2 regions of the Pantoea allii genome follow, and region 1 is predicted to be linked to the other one. Evidence: predicted binding sites of a transcription regulator. Region 1 holds the regulator's gene; the other holds the start of a gene.
The links. Region 1 encodes PurR, which represses purine synthesis genes. Its sites were predicted from a motif close to CANGCAAACGTTTGCNTG; they were not measured.
Positions count from the first base shown of each region.

Region 2: QNH99_RS21325 (NCS2 family permease) is a predicted target of PurR. The motif match lies at 5,049-5,066, and genes of this name have one in related genera.

Region 1 covers NZ_CP125958.1:2,655,561-2,663,546, reverse strand. The annotation lists gene QNH99_RS12565 (MATE family efflux transporter) at 1-64, opposite strand, end outside; gene QNH99_RS12560 (riboflavin synthase subunit alpha) at 269-940, shown strand; gene cfa (cyclopropane fatty acyl phospholipid synthase) at 1,212-2,360, opposite strand; gene punC (purine nucleoside transporter PunC) at 2,645-3,847, opposite strand; gene punR (DNA-binding transcriptional activator PunR) at 3,954-4,859, shown strand; gene purR (HTH-type transcriptional repressor PurR) at 4,856-5,881, opposite strand; gene QNH99_RS12535 (YnhF family membrane protein) at 6,162-6,251, shown strand; gene QNH99_RS12530 (C40 family peptidase) at 6,301-7,122, opposite strand; gene QNH99_RS12525 (Grx4 family monothiol glutaredoxin) at 7,488-7,823, shown strand; gene rnt (ribonuclease T) at 7,866-7,986, opposite strand, start outside.
Region 2 covers NZ_CP125958.1:4,559,117-4,567,102, reverse strand. The annotation lists gene yidC (membrane protein insertase YidC) at 1-407, shown strand, start outside; gene mnmE (tRNA uridine-5-carboxymethylaminomethyl(34) synthesis GTPase MnmE) at 497-1,861, shown strand; gene QNH99_RS21335 (malonic semialdehyde reductase) at 2,103-2,693, shown strand; gene QNH99_RS21330 (4'-phosphopantetheinyl transferase family protein) at 2,877-3,620, shown strand; gene QNH99_RS21325 (NCS2 family permease) at 3,666-4,979, opposite strand; gene yieH (6-phosphogluconate phosphatase) at 5,129-5,791, shown strand; gene QNH99_RS21315 (acyltransferase) at 5,795-6,790, opposite strand; gene glyQ (glycine--tRNA ligase subunit alpha) at 7,072-7,983, shown strand.

The DNA.
Region 1 (7,986 bases):
GAGCCAGGATAACGGGGATCGCGAGGGCCAGCAATTGACGCGCTTCTGTTAAATACTTCTGCACGTAAACACCTGACTTGTCTGATTAATAAAGAAATGAGGAATGCTTCAGCGGAAGCAAGCCCTAGTGTAACTGGCGCGACTGATTTCTCCAATCTTTGTCACGCAATGCGGTTTCATCCTTTGCGGCCTGTCACTCAGGCTGTTGAAACCTAACACTTAAGCAGGGCTGTGGTAAACTGACACAAACTTCGCAGAGGCAAAGACTATGTTTACCGGTATTGTGCAGGGCACCGCAGAAATCGTGTCCATTGAAGATAAAGGTCTGTTCCGTACTCACGTTGTGAGACTTCCCGCCGAACTGCTGCCGGGCTTAGCGTTGGGCGCATCCGTCGCCCATAACGGCTGCTGTCTGACCGTAACCGACATTAATGGCGATCGGGTTAGTTTTGATCTGATTAAAGAAACATTGCGCGTGACCAATCTTGGCGACCTGGGTCAGGGCGATGTGGTGAATATCGAGCGTGCGGCTAAATTTAGCGATGAAATCGGGGGACACCTGATGTCCGGTCATATCATGACCACGGCCGAAATCTGCAAAATTATCCGTTCTGAAAACAACCGTGAAATCTGGTTTAAAATCCAGGATGCCGCGCAGATGAAGTACATCCTGCACAAGGGATTTGTGGGCATTGATGGCATCAGCCTGACCGTGGGTGATGTGACGAAAACCAAATTCTGCGTTCATTTGATTCCCGAGACACTGGAGCGAACAACGCTGGGTGCCAAAACTTTCGGCGACCGGGTCAATATCGAAATCGATCCTCATACCCAGGCGATAGTCGATACGGTTGAACGTGTTCTGGCGCAGCGTGAAAACGCCGCAGTGAAGGCGCTGGCCGATCAGGCCGATCAGCCCGACGAGGAACGGGATGAATAGCAGCCGCTAAGCCGTTTGCGACATACGGCCAGTGACCCGATGATGAACTGTCAAAAGCCGTCTTTCGGGACGGCTCACTTATGGACATGCCAACCATAAGGCGGTGCCGGGAGACGGAAACTTTACCGTCGCCCGGCAGCAGTTTGTTGTCGCCGTCGTCCTTAACGCAATGGATGAGGCACCCGGTAAACCGATCAACAGGTATGACCGGGCCGCTCGCGGCACTTGCCCACAACCTCACCGCATTCGCCGCAGTCCGCCTTTATCGGTCCTAGCGGGCAACACGCAATCCGCCCTCGACGCCACGACTAAACACGATCTGCCAGAGCTGAATCTCACGCGCGCGAAACGCCCCCGCGCAGGCGTTCAGGTAATACGAGAACATCCGCCGGAAACGTTCTTCATAGCGTTCAGCCAGCGCTGGCCAGGCGCGCTGGAAACGTTCATGCCAGGCCATCAGGGTTGTGTCGTAGTCGACGCCAAAGTTATGCCAGTCTTCCATGATAAAATGCGGTTCGCTGACGTCGGCGATATGGCGCAAAGAAGGCAGGCAGCCGTTAGGGAAAATATACTTCCCGATCCACGGGTCAACATGCATATCGGTTTTGATCGCGCCAATCGTGTGCAGCAGGAAGATGCCGTCAGGTTTAAGGTTGCGATCGACCGTTGCAAAATAGGTGGGATAATTTTTCGGGCCGACATGTTCGAACATGCCCACCGACACGATGCGGTCAAACTGTTGATTTAAATCCCGATAATCCTGCAGCAGGATGGTAACATCCAACCCTTCACAGCGCTGTTGCGCCAGCTTTTGCTGCTCTGCAGAAATGGTCACGCCCTGTACGCTGACGCCATAATTTTTCGCCGCAAAGGCCGCCAGACCGCCCCAGCCACAGCCAATATCCAGCAGCGTCATACCGGGTTTCAACGCCAGCTTGCGGCAAATCATATCCAGTTTTGCTTCCTGCGCCGCTTCAAGCGTGGTGGCGTCTTTCCAGTAGCCGCAGGAATATTGCATGTAGGGATCGAGCATCAGGGTAAAAAGATCGTTACCAAGGTCATAATGGGCTTTGCCCACCTGCCAGGCACGTTTTTTTGACTGCAGGTTAATCAGACGCGCCAGCGCAATGCGGGCGATATCCTGGATGTGATGGGGGAGCTGTTCATCCAGTTTATGTTTCAGCGCCCGATGAAAAAACATATCCAGCCGTTCGCACTCCCACCAGCCATCCATATAACTCTCGCCCAGCCCGAGAGAGCCTTTTTGCAGGACGCGTTTGAAAAAATCGGGATGTTTAACCTGAATATCCCACGGACGAGAACCGTTAATGTCGATATCTGCTTTTTGCAGTAACTCATGAACGATGCGGTACCAATGGTTTCGTTCAATATCCACTTCTGCTACACATGATGAACTCATAGCCACTCCATCACCAGAACTGTCAGAACCTGAGGAAAAGCAGGAGCCGTTTCTCAGGGTTATGAGAAAAGTCACAGATGACGCCTTGCGCCAGACAACAAAAGAGTACAGAGAAATGACATCAAGCCGATGTCCGCACAGGGCATTGCCCACACCGACACCGTCACAGCAACGACGCTGCGATTCACTATTTATTATGATGATACTGCGAGTCAGGGCCCGGCACAGGAGGCGCTGGCGGGCCCATCACGTGTTGATCACTGCGACGACAGAAAGTCGTTGCCTCAGTGATTATCCTGGCAGGGATGCGCCGCGGAGGCAATATCAGTTTGTGCGCAGACGCGACGCTGGAACTGATAGCCCATCAGCGCCAGTATAATCGTTATCGCCATAATGAGCGTGGTGGTCAACAGCGCGTGGCTCAGTCCCGCCGATACGGCCAGGCTGGCGACAAAACACAGGCCAAGCTGCAATGTGTTTTGCAGGGCGGCGGCTTTGCCAGTGGCATGCGGGAACGGGAGAAGGGCACTGGACACCACGATGGGATAAATCGCGCCATTAGCCAGTGCCATGCCGCAAAACGGCACCAGCAAAGCGGCCAGCGAAACGCTGCCTGATAGTGCGACGGCGAACAGCGCCAGCACGCTCAGGCTGTAGACGAGCAGCAGCCACGGCAGTAGCCGAGCGCCGTTAAAACGGTTAAGCAGCGCGCGGCAGCCAAAACCACCGATTAAAAAGGCAATCGTCTGTGGGATGTAACTTAAGCCAATATCGGCGGGCGACAGGCCAATATCCGCCAGGATAAACGGCGATCCGGTCAGCCAGGCAAAAAAACTGGCGGAACAGGCTGAATAGATCAGCACGTTGCCGCTATAGGCGCGTGAACGCAGCAGCGTGATAAACCCGGGCTGTGAGGGTGTTGAACGGCTTGTTTTTTGCACCGAAGGCAGGCGCAGCGTAATTATAATCAGGGCTGCCGCGATAAAGGTCAGCACAACGAAAATCGAACGCCAGTGAAAATGACCAATCAGCCAGGCACCCAGCAAAGGGGCCAACGCAGGAGACAGCGCGACCAGCGGCATAATGGTGGCAAAGACTTTATTGGCACGGGACGGAGGATAGCGATCGACCACCAGTGCCTGCCAACTGACGGCGGCCGCGCAGACGCCGATGGCCTGGATAAAGCGCAGCACCAGCATCAGCACCACATCCTCCACCCACAGCATCCCTGCGCAACCCAGGGCAAACAAGCTCAGACCGGCAAGCAATACCGGCTTACGCCCAATACGGTCAGACAGCGGGCCCCATACCAGTTGACCGCAGGCAAAACCCGCCAGAAACAGGCTCATGCTGGCGCTGATCATACCCGCTGAGGTGTTGAAACTTTGCTGCATAGCCCCGAAGGCAGGCAGATACATGTCGGTCGCCAGAAAGCCCAGCATACTGAGCACGGCAAGATAGGGAATGAATCCTTTTGAAGCTGACATCTGATTCTCTTTTTTGCAGGATAAACGCGGGGAGTGTAAAAGCTGTACTTCATGCTGTGAAACGGTAAAATTTGCCTGTTGCTGTTAAAAAATTTGAAGGCAGAATATGTGGTCTGAATATGCGCTTGAAGTGGTCGATGCTGTCGCGCGCGGTGGCAGTTTCAGTGCCGCCGCACAGGAGTTGCACCGTGTGCCTTCTGCTATCAGCTATACCGTCCGTCAGCTTGAAACCTGGCTGGCCGTGCCGCTGTTTGAACGTCAGCACCGTGAGGTGGTTTTAACCCCTGCGGGAGAACATTTTGTGCGCGAAGGGCGCAGCGTCATCAAAAAAATGGATGCCACCCGGCGACAGTGTCAGCAGTTAGCCAATGGCTGGCGTGGTCAGATAGGCATAGCCGTGGACTGTATTGTCAAACCGCAGCGGACCCGGCAATTTGTCAGGGATTTCTATCGCCACTTTCCCGATATGGAGCTGCACATCAGTTATGAAGTGTTTAACGGTGTCTGGGATGCGTTGGCAGACGGACGGGTTGATGTGGCGATAGGGGCAACGCAGGCTATTCCGGTGGGCGGTCGGTTTGCGTTTCGCGATATGGGCACCCTGAACTGGCGCTGTATTGTCGCGCGACAGCATCCGTTAACCCAGGTGAGCAGACTGGATGATGATGCGTTGCGCAACTGGCCGTCGCTGGTGCTGGAAGACACCTCGCGTGCTTTACCGCGCCGCATGACCTGGGCGCTGGATAATCAACGTCGGCTGGTGGTGCCTGAATGGCAGACCGGGCTGGACTGCGTCCGTGCCGGACTCTGCGTGGCGATGGTGCCCGGGCATTTAGCCCGTCCGCTGCTGGATAGCGGCGAGGTGAGCGAACTTGCCTTGCCTCAGGCTTTTCCTGAAAGCCCTTGCTGCGTCAGCTGGGCGGAAGATCGCGCATCACCGGCATTGGGCTGGCTTCTCAATTACCTGGGTGATGCGCAAACGCTAAATCAGGAGTGGTTAAGCGAGGATTAACGACGGTAATCGCGGTAAGGGCCATAGCCCACAGAGCGTCGCTCAATCAGCGTCGGGTGGACTTCGATAGTTTGTGACTCTTCGCGCTTGCTGGTGATGCGGTCCAGCAGCATCTCCAGCGCTTTCTCGCCTAACTGCGCTTTGGGCTGATGTACGGTTGTCAGTGCGGGCGTGAAGTAGCGCGCATTGCGCACGTTGTCGTAACCAATCACCGAAATATCCTGGGGAACGCGCAGGCCCATTTCATCTGCCGCACAGATAGCGCCCATGGCCATAATATCGCCTCCGCAGAAGACGGCACTGGGCCGTTGTTTTTGCGACAGGATTTGCTGCATAGCCTGATAACCGGATTCTGGTTCAAAGTCACCCTGCACAATCCATTCTGAGCGGGGCTGAATACCAGCTTCTTCCAGCGCCTTAAGGAAACCCGCATGACGACCGCCGCCGGTATTACGCTCCATCTGCCCCGGAATCGCGCCAATGTCACGATGCCCGCGCTCAATCAAATAGCGACCGGCCAGGTAGCCGCCCTGAAAAGCGTTATCCAGTACGGTATCGGTAAAGTCGGCACGTGATTCGCCCCAGTCCATGACCACCATAGGAATATTGCGGTTGGCTTCCAGCATTTGCAGCAAATCATCCGGATACTCCGAACACATCACCAGCAGCCCATCAACGCGTTTTTGCGCCATCATCGACAGATAGGCGCGCTGTTTTTGCAGGTCGTTATGCGCGTTACCCAGAATCAGGGTATAGCCTTTTTCAAAGCAGTGATTCTCAACGGCTTCGATAATTTCGGCGAAGTAGGGCGCTTCGCTGGACGTCGCTAACAAGCCCAGCGTTTTGGTGTGATTCACCTTCAGGCTGCGTGCCACGGCGCTTGGCGAATAATGTAATTCCCGAATCGCTTCCCATACTGCTTCGCGAGTATTTTCCGCAACAAAGCGGGTTTTATTAATCACGTGAGAAACGGTTGTGGTGGATACACCTGCGCGTTTCGCCACATCTTTAATTGTTGCCATGAAAATCAAACTCCCGGGCTTACCTAACATGTTGATAAGCATGTTGTTAAACGTTTGCGTCAGCGGACGGTTATTTCTGCAAAAAAAGCGTTTTTCTGGCCGGTAATGGGATATCGGGGCAGGAAATAACGTCTGAAAAAAGTGCTGGTGCAACCGATGTTGCGCGCTGTTGCGCAACAAAGGGGGGATTCTAACAAGGCTGCACGGATAAAACGAGATTTTTACCCGCGCGTATGGGAAAATCCCTTAACCCTACAAAAAGCATGGCTAAGGAGTTGTGATGAGTACCGATTTGAAACTGTCATTAATGACAACGGCAGCAGCACTGTTGATGATTATCGCGTTTAGCTTTACCGCTATTCTGAACTAATAAAAAAGCCGGGAAGGTTTCCCTTTCCCGGCTTTTTAAATAATGACGTTTAGCGAACGGTTTTTGGCGTCATAACCCGACGCGCACCAATGTAGTGGCGCTGCCAATAATCTTCGCTTAACGCACTGATTTGAATATCTTTACCGGTACGCGGTGACTGAATAAATTTACCGTTGCCCAGGTAAACCCCAACGTGATCGGCGGTGCCTCGTCCATTAATGCGGAAGAACACCAGATCGCCTTTCTCCAGCGCTTCACGATTCACCGGCGCAGCATCACGCAGATGGTACATTTCGTTAGCGGTACGTGGGATTTTAAACTTCACGACATCTTTGTACGCGTACCAGACCAGGCCGCTGCAATCAAAACCGGTATGGGGTGATTTACCGCCCCACTGATAGCGCTTACCCAGTTGGCCCATCAGCTTCGCCATCGCGGTTTCACGCGCTTTTTGATAACGCTGGCGGTGTGCACTGCTCATTTTGATGGTGCCGGTTTCTTTGCTGTCGGCACTGGCCACTTTCACCGCACGTTGATGACCGTAACGTTTTTTACTGGTGGCGTTGGCCGCGACTTTCTTCGTTAGCGCCTTACGTGAACTCGCTGTTTTGGTGAGGGTTTTATGAGAGTGAACCGTGTGAGTGGCATTTTTACTGGTTTTAAGTGTTTTACTGGCTTTTTGCACTGTAGAGGGACGGCTCTTTTTCGCCGAGGCTTTAACCGTGCGTCGTTTGCGCCGCTCATCTTCGCGCGCACTTTTTTTCTCTACCTTATGCAAGCTGGCCTTAACCGGCGCCTGCGGTGATGCCGCGGCGACATTAAAGAACAGTTGCGCAAAAGCCAGAATAAGAAGCGTAATAATTGAACGCATAGTCCGTTTACTGGTTAAGCTGTCAGATCCAACAGGTGTCTGACAAGGGTAAGAAAAATCTGATCAAGGATCAGTGCCGAAGACATTCTAGTCCAGTTTTTTTTAAAACAGTAAGTCCTTTTTTTATTAATTAATGACTTGGGTAAAAATCAGGCATAAATAAGCAATTTCAGTAGCTTAAGTCAGCAAAATTATTGCAAATTATTAATGAGTTCATTCCGGCTATCATTCTTGTCCCGGGAGTAAACCCCCAGCAGACTTAACAAACATGGCGATTTACCCCTGGCCGGCACAAAATCTCGTTTTCAGTCCTGGAGGGAAGTCGCTACAATAAAGAAACACGAAGTGACGAATTAAGGAAGGCAATAATGAGTACTGTAGAAAAAATTCAGCGCCAGATCGCAGAAAACCCGATCCTGCTGTACATGAAAGGTTCGCCGAAACTGCCAAGCTGCGGTTTCTCTGCTCAGGCGGTTCAGGCGCTGTCTGCCTGTGGTGAGCGCTTCGCTTACGTGGATATTCTGCAGAACCCGGATATTCGCGCAGAGCTGCCAAAATTTGCCAACTGGCCAACCTTTCCGCAGTTGTGGGTGGATGGTGAACTGGTCGGCGGCTGCGACATTATTGTTGAGATGTTCCAGCGCGGCGAACTGCAGCCGCTGGTGAAAGAAACCGCTGAGAAGTTTAAAGAAGCGGAATAACAAAAAAGGCCGACATCGTCGGCCTTTTCTTTTGACTGGATTTTACTCCGCCGTCTCTTTCCCTTCCGTTGCCTCTTCAGCGATGGCCAATGGCCAGCCACCCAAGCGCTTCCAGCGGTTTACCAGTTCGCAAAACAGCGTAGCCGTTTGCTGCGTATCATAA
Region 2 (7,986 bases), 1.9 Mb from region 1:
CAGAAAAAGTGAATCCGCTGGGTGGCTGTTTGCCGTTGGTGATTCAGATGCCTATCTTCCTTGCCTTGTACTACATGCTGTCCGGCTCGGTAGAACTGCGTCATGCGCCGTTCATTTTATGGATCCACGATCTGTCAGCACAGGATCCGTACTATATTCTGCCGATTCTGATGGGCATCACCATGTTCTTCATTCAGAAGATGTCACCGACCACCGTGACCGATCCGATGCAGCAGAAGATCATGACGTATATGCCTGTGATTTTCACCGTGTTCTTCCTGTGGTTCCCGTCAGGTCTGGTGCTGTACTACATCGTCAGTAACCTGGTGACCATCCTCCAGCAGCAGCTGATTTATCGCGGGCTGGAAAAACGTGGCTTACACAGCCGCGACAAGAAGAAAGCGTAAAGCCGTCGCGGGAGGTCTCCCGCGATAAAAACGGTTATGCTCAGGCGGTCAAAGCGACCGCCTTTGTTTTTTGTAGTGAGAGAGAATTTATGAGCCATAGCGATACCATTGTTGCTCAGGCAACCCCGCCCGGACGCGGCGGCGTTGGCATTTTGCGTATTTCCGGTCCGCGAGCCGCCGAGGTTGCGCAGCAGATATTGGGTAAACTGCCCAAACCGCGTTATGCCGACTATTTATCGTTTAACGATAGTGACGGCAGCGTGCTGGATCAGGGGATCGCGCTATGGTTTCCCGGCCCCCACTCATTCACCGGGGAAGACGTACTGGAATTGCAGGGGCACGGCGGCCCGGTGATTCTGGATCTGCTGCTGAAACGGATTGTGGCGCTGCCGGGTCTGCGCATTGCCCAACCGGGTGAATTCTCTGAGCGTGCCTTTCTGAACGACAAACTCGATTTAGCGCAGGCAGAAGCCATTGCCGATCTGATTGATGCCAGCTCAGAACAGGCGGCACGATCGGCGGTCAACTCACTGCAGGGCGCATTCTCTGTCCGTATTAATCATCTGGTGGAAGCACTGACTCATCTGCGTATCTATGTTGAGGCGGCGATTGATTTCCCCGATGAGGAGATCGATTTTCTGTCTGACGGTAAAATCGAAGGGCAGTTGAATACGGTCATCAGCGATCTTGATGCTGTGCGTGCCGAAGCCAAACAGGGCAGCCTGTTGCGCGAAGGCATGAAGGTTGTCATTGCCGGTCGGCCGAATGCCGGAAAATCCAGCCTGCTGAATGCGCTTGCCGGACGTGAGGCGGCCATCGTGACCGATATCGCCGGTACAACGCGCGATGTACTGCGTGAGCACATTCATATTGACGGTATGCCGTTGCATATCATTGATACCGCCGGGTTACGTGAAGCCAGCGATGAAGTGGAGCGTATTGGTATTGAACGCGCCTGGCACGAAATCGAACAGGCCGACAGAGTGCTGTTTATGGTCGATGGCACCACCACTCACGCGACCGAGCCGGCTGAGATCTGGCCAGATTTTGTCGCACGCTTGCCGCCCCAGTTGCCGATTACCGTGGTGCGTAATAAAGCCGACATCACCGGTGAAACACTGGGCCTGACAGAAGTCGATGGTCATTCGCTTATCAGGCTTTCTGCCAGAACCAGCGAAGGCCTGGACACATTGCGCGACCATCTCAAACAGACCATGGGCTTTGCCGATAATATGGAAGGTGGCTTCCTGGCACGCCGTCGTCATCTGCAGGCACTGGAGCGTGCTGCGACGCATCTGGAACAGGGCAAATCTCAGCTCTTAGGTGCCTGGGCAGGCGAGTTGCTGGCAGAGGAGTTGCGCCTTGCGCAGCAGGCGCTCAGCGAAATTACCGGTGAATTTACCTCGGACGATTTGCTGGGACGCATTTTCTCGAGCTTCTGTATCGGCAAATGATGTACAGCACGTAACCCGTAAGCGGCATGGCAAAAACAGAACGCCGCCGCTCAGGGGATAAATCGTAATGTGTTGCTTATTCGTTATTGTGGCGTAGGTTATTATTGTTAAGGATGCTCTGCCCCGCGTTTTTTGCTGTGCATTGACGGTCAAAAAACGCGATAAGACGGGCCGCAATGCATCCAAAAACCTGAACTCACCGTATAGGTTGAATACTGGATGTCTTCCCTGGAGAGTTATAATGACTACATCGCTTGATGATAACGCGCTGAATACCCTTTTTTACCATGCCCGCACTCACAACCACTGGCAGCAAAAACCCGTGGCCCCGGCCCTGCTGGAGCAACTCTATCAGCTCGTTGCCCTGGCCCCAACTTCTGCAAACTGCTCGCCGGGACGCTTCGTTTTTGTCACCTCCGCGGAGGGGAAAGAAAAGCTGAAACCGGCGCTGGCGTCAGGCAACCTTGAGAAAACCATGAACGCCCCGGTCACCGTTATTATTGCCTGGGACAGCGAGTTTTATCAGCACCTGACGATGCTGTTTCAACATGCCGATGCGCGTAACTGGTTTACCAACACACCGGATTTGGTCAAAGAGACGGCCTTTCGTAACAGTAGCCTGCAGGCAGGATATTTTATTCTGGCAGCGCGCGCGTTGGGGCTGGATGCCGGGCCGATGTCGGGTTTTGATCCGTTAAAAGTGAACGAGGCCTTTTTTGCCGATACCACCTGGCAGGCCAATCTGTTAATTAATTTGGGTTATGGCATCCCGGATAAGCTTCATCCCCGTTTACCCCGTCTGAGCCTTGAGCAGGCGTGCCAGTTCGTCTGATATCCACGAGCGTTACGGTCGTTTCGTAGCGCCCATCCCTGACGGTTTATGCTGCCTGCCGTGCGGGTGTCAGCCTGATGCTTTTCTGAAAAGCGAAGGGTTTACGGCATGCCGAATGCGGCAGCCAGAGAAAGCGCTTATAATCCTGCTGATGATTATCTGACCATTCTCATGGAGCGACAGATGGCTGGTCATTTTGTTCGTTGGGCAGGCAACCCCGGCCAACGGCTCGTTGACATGACAATGACGCAGGACGTTATCGACAGCGTGCGACACGTGGCGGATAAACGTCGCGAGCGCTTTCTGGCGGCGCGCATTATATTGAAGCAGCTCATGCAACGCGTTTATGGCCTTCATCATCTTCCTCCGATAGTTAACTGCCATAACGGCCGCCCGGCCTTCGTGGACCCCGATCTCCCGGACTTTAATATTGCCTACGCAGGGAATACCGTTGGCGTACTGCTGGCTGAAGAGCGCAGTCAGGTTGGGCTGGAGATTGATATCGTGCGGGCGCACAGTCGTCAGACGCAGGAGCAGATGATGCAGGGCTTAAGTTCGGGAGAAATCACCTGGATTAATGCCCAGCAAGACGTGCCTGAGGCGGTGACGCAGATTTGGACGCTACGTCGCAGCGTGATGAAACTCCAGGGGGGAGATGAAACAGGACTGACGTCGCTCCAGCTGTTACCCGGCGCCGGACGCCTGCGTTCAACGCTTCATACCGATCTGCAAATTCTGTGTGATGCCGAGCCCACGCTGGTGTGGTCCTGTGCTTTATCACCTCAGGTACGGCACTTGCACTTATGGGAAATAACCGGCGACGGCCAGTGGTCTGAACTGCGTGATATCACCCTGGACAAGCCGGATGCCGGTACGCAGATGATACGTCTGACGACGCTGAATGGACGCGCGCTGGCCTTATCCTGACCGCTGAGACCAGTCGCCAGCACGCGCAAAGTCGTTTATCGCCGCTTAGTGTCCGTCGATAAACGCGATTTTAAGCACAAACAGTAATGCGACGATCACCACGCAGGGACTGATTTCACGCCAGCGCCCCGTGCCCAGCTTCATCACACAGTAAGCAATAAAGCCCAGCGCGATGCCTTCGGTGATTGAGAAGCTAAAGGGCATCATTGCTGCCGTAACGAACGCGGGGACGGCTTCCGTCAGATCGTCCCATTTCACCCGCGACAGGCTGGCCGTCATCAGTACGCCAACGTAGATCAGCGCGCCTGCTGCGGCATAAGCCGGAACCATGGCCGCCAGCGGCGACAAAAACGTCACCAGCAGGAACAGAAGACCGGTAACCACTGCCATCAGGCCGGTACGACCGCCTACGGCGACGCCAGAGGTACTTTCAATATAGGCCGTAACGGACGAGGTGCCCGCCAGTGCGCCGGTCACAGAACTTATACTGTCGACATACAGCGCCTGCTTCATCCGCGGAAAAGTACCCTTTTCATCGGCGAGTCCGGCTTTATCGGTAACACCAATGAGCGTACCGGACGAGTCAAACAGATTGACCAGCATAAAAGAGAAGATAATGCCGGCCATGCCAACATTAAATGCACCTGTAATATCGACCTGACCGACCACTGAGGTGATGGAAGGGGGCGCAGAGAATACGCCAACAAACTTAACGTCGCCCAGCATCCAGCCAATCGCCGTGGTGACGATCATCGAAATCAGCACGGCGGCGTGAATATTGCGTGACGCCAGAATAGCGATAATAAAGAAACCCAATGCGCCCAGCAGGACATGATGTGAGCTGAGATTACCCACAGTGACCAGCGTATCCGGGTTCGCCACAATGATGCCGGCGTTTTTTAGCCCCATCATCGCAATAAATAACCCAATGCCAGCGGTGATGCCGACGCGCAGGCTGAGCGGAATGTTGGCGATCATCCAGTAGCGGACGCGCAGCAGCGTCAGGATCAACAGTCCCAGCGCCCCCCAAAAGATTGCGCCCATTCCTACCTGCCATGAGTAGCCCATGGCCCCCACGACGACGAAAGCAAAAAAGGCATTGAGGCCCATCGCGGGTGCCAGCGCCACCGGCAGGTTAGCGAACAGGCCCATCAGAATGCTACCGAACGCGGCAATCAGACAGGTGGTCACAAACACCGCCTGGGTATTCATGCCTGCGACACCCAAAATCTGTGGGTTAACAAAGACGATGTAGACCATGGTCAAAAACGTGGTAATGCCTGCGATGACCTCGGTACGAACCGTTGTACCATGTTCCTGCAACTTAAATACGCGCTGAAAAAGGCCGTGTTTGTTCATGCCATTTATCCAGAAGAAAATTTCACCGGCGCGTATCCTGGCGATTTTGCCCCTGCAATACAATGATTTTTCGCAACCGATTGCCATTATCGCAATTCGACAGGGTTACGTTAAAGTGTAAGGGCACCCACATAAAAGGATTGAGTCAGATGTCAGCAGAATGCGTCTTTTTCGATTGCGATGGTACCCTGGTCGACAGTGAAGTACTGTGCACCCGCGCTTATGTCACCACGTTTGCCCGTTACGGTATTACGCTCTCCCTGCAGGAGATGTTTGAAAAGTATAAAGGGGTAAAACTGTATGACATTATCCGCGATGTCGCGGAATCGCACCGGATAACCTTACCGCTGGAGGAGGTTGAACCTGCCTACCGCAGCGAAGTGGCGCGATTATTTGATCTTGAACTGAAGCCGATCGCCGGGGCGAAGGCGCTGGTGGAGCAGATGAAGGTGCCGGTGTGTGTGGTATCCAACGGCACGGTCAAGAAGATGCAGCACTCGCTGGGCTTGACCGGCATGCTGCACTATTTTGCCGATCATCTTTACAGCGGTTACGACATTGGCCACTGGAAACCCGAGCCAGAACTCATGTTTCACGCCGCCCGGCACATGCAGGTCCCTGTTGAACGCTGTATTTTGGTGGATGACTCTGAAGCGGGCGCGCAGGCCGGTATCGCCGCCGGCATGCCGGTGTTCTATTACTGTGCCGATGCACATAACCCGGCGCTTGATCATCCACTGGTCACGGTGTTTACGGATATGGCCGCGTTGCCCGGGCTATGGCGCGCCCGGGGTTGGAATCTGACAACATAGCCCTCAGGTCACCCAGTGCCGTCTGTCTATCCGACTGAGTATCATCGCCAGGAGTAAACTGCCTGCCAGGGTGACTGTGAACACGGCAGGCAGATCCAGCCAGGGCCGCGTCATATCGTCATAGTGATTGGTGCGGATGAAATGAATAAACAGCGCGTGAAAACCGTAAATGGGCAGCGAGTAACGTGAAATCGTCGCTAAACCGGGCAAGGTTCGTTGATTAAAGGCATTTTTGAACACCAGCAGGGCGCTGATAGCCGCAATAAAAACCAGCGGTCCGCAGTAGAGATACCAGGTGTCGTTAAACGCGCCGTTGACGATTAGCGCCCGTTTGGTGCCAAGCATAATGCCGGTCACGCAGGCCAGGAAAGCCACCGCCGCGAGCGCAGTCACGCCGTGCCTGTCTGTTTCCATGGTTCCGATAGCCCGGCCTAACAGCGCGTAGAGCAGGTAGTAAATACTGTCTCCGCTCATATACAGGTTAATCGGCAACCAGTGGAATCGTCCCCATGACTGATCCATGGTATTGGGATTCGCCAGCACCACCAAAACCAACACCAGCAACGCGACGTAGCGCGGTCGTACGCTTTTTACCTGAATCAGTGGCGACAGCAGGTAAATGCCGATCAGCGCGAAGAAAAACCACAGATGGTAAAACACCGGCTTCTGCAGCATTTTTAAAATCGAGCGTCCTTCACCGATGGGCGTCAGCAGGCTGATATAGACCAGCGAGACGGCACTGTAAAACAGCAGGCACCCCACAAGCCGCCATAAATGACGTGGCTGCGCACTGCGCTCCCCAAAGAACAGGTAGCCGGAAATCATAAAAAACAGCGGCACACAGATGCGCGACGTCGAGTTGAACAGGTTGGCAACGTCCCACCAGTGACCTTTTATCGCCATCGGCCCGGCCAGATACCAGGTGGTAGTGTGGATGACGATGACCATCAGGCAGGCAATCGCCCGCAAATTATCTATCCAGTAAATCTTTTGCGACATGGTTTCCTCTGGCGCAGTGCGTCCCGGTGCAAAGCGTAGCCAGTCGCGTCGCAGTCAACAAGCGCGTTGACAGGGATTCAGAACCCTCTGTGCGCAAGATCGCATGAAAAAAGCCAAACGGCACAGGTTAATTTCGCCGTTCAGCGGCGCTTTGGTGCCGAACGGCGTCCTAAAATCTACGTTCGGGGCTGCACGGCAGGATTTCCGGCTGCACATCGCGCGGTCAAAGGGTATACTGTCGCACTCTTTTTTTATCTAGCCGAACCGCGTGCGAACTCATCATGCAAAAGTTTGATACCAAGACCTTTCAGGGCCTGATCCTGACATTGCAAGATTACTGGGCGCGCCAGGGCTGCACCATTGTTCAGCCACTGGACATGGAAGTGGGCGCTGGTACTTCACACCCAATGACCTGCCTGCGTGCACTTGGCCCGGAGCCGATTGCCGCTGCCTATGTGCAGCCGTCCCGCCGTCCTACCGACGGTCGCTACGGCGAAAACCCGAATCGCTTACAGCACTATTACCAGTTTCAGGTGATCATCAAGCCCTCGCCAGACAACATTCAGGAGCTGTACCTTGGGTCGCTGAAAGAGTTGGGTATGGATCCGACTGTGCACGATATTCGCTTTGTCGAAGACAACTGGGAAAACCCGACACTGGGCGCCTGGGGACTCGGCTGGGAAGTGTGGCTGAACGGCATGGAAGTGACGCAGTTTACCTATTTCCAGCAGGTCGGCGGCCTGGAGTGCAAACCGGTGACCGGCGAGATCACATATGGTCTCGAGCGCCTTGCCATGTACATTCAAGGCGTTGACAGCGTTTATGATCTGGTCTGGAGCGACGGTCCGCTAGGCAAAACGACCTACGGCGACGTGTTCCACCAGAACGAAGTCGAGCAGTCTACTTACAACTTCGAATACGCCGATGTGGATTTTCTCTTCACCTGTTTTGAACAGTATGAGAAAGAAGCGCAGCATTTGCTGGCGCTGGAAAAACCGCTGCCACTGCCTGCTTACGAGCGCATCCTGAAAGCCGCGCACAGCTTTAACCTGCTGGACGCGCGTAAAGCGATCTCGGTGACTGAACGTCAGCGCTACATTCTGCGTATTCGCACCCTGACCAAAGCCGTGGCTGAAGCCTATTACGCTTCTCGTGAAGCGCTGGGCTTCCCGATGTGCAATAACAAAAAGTAAGAG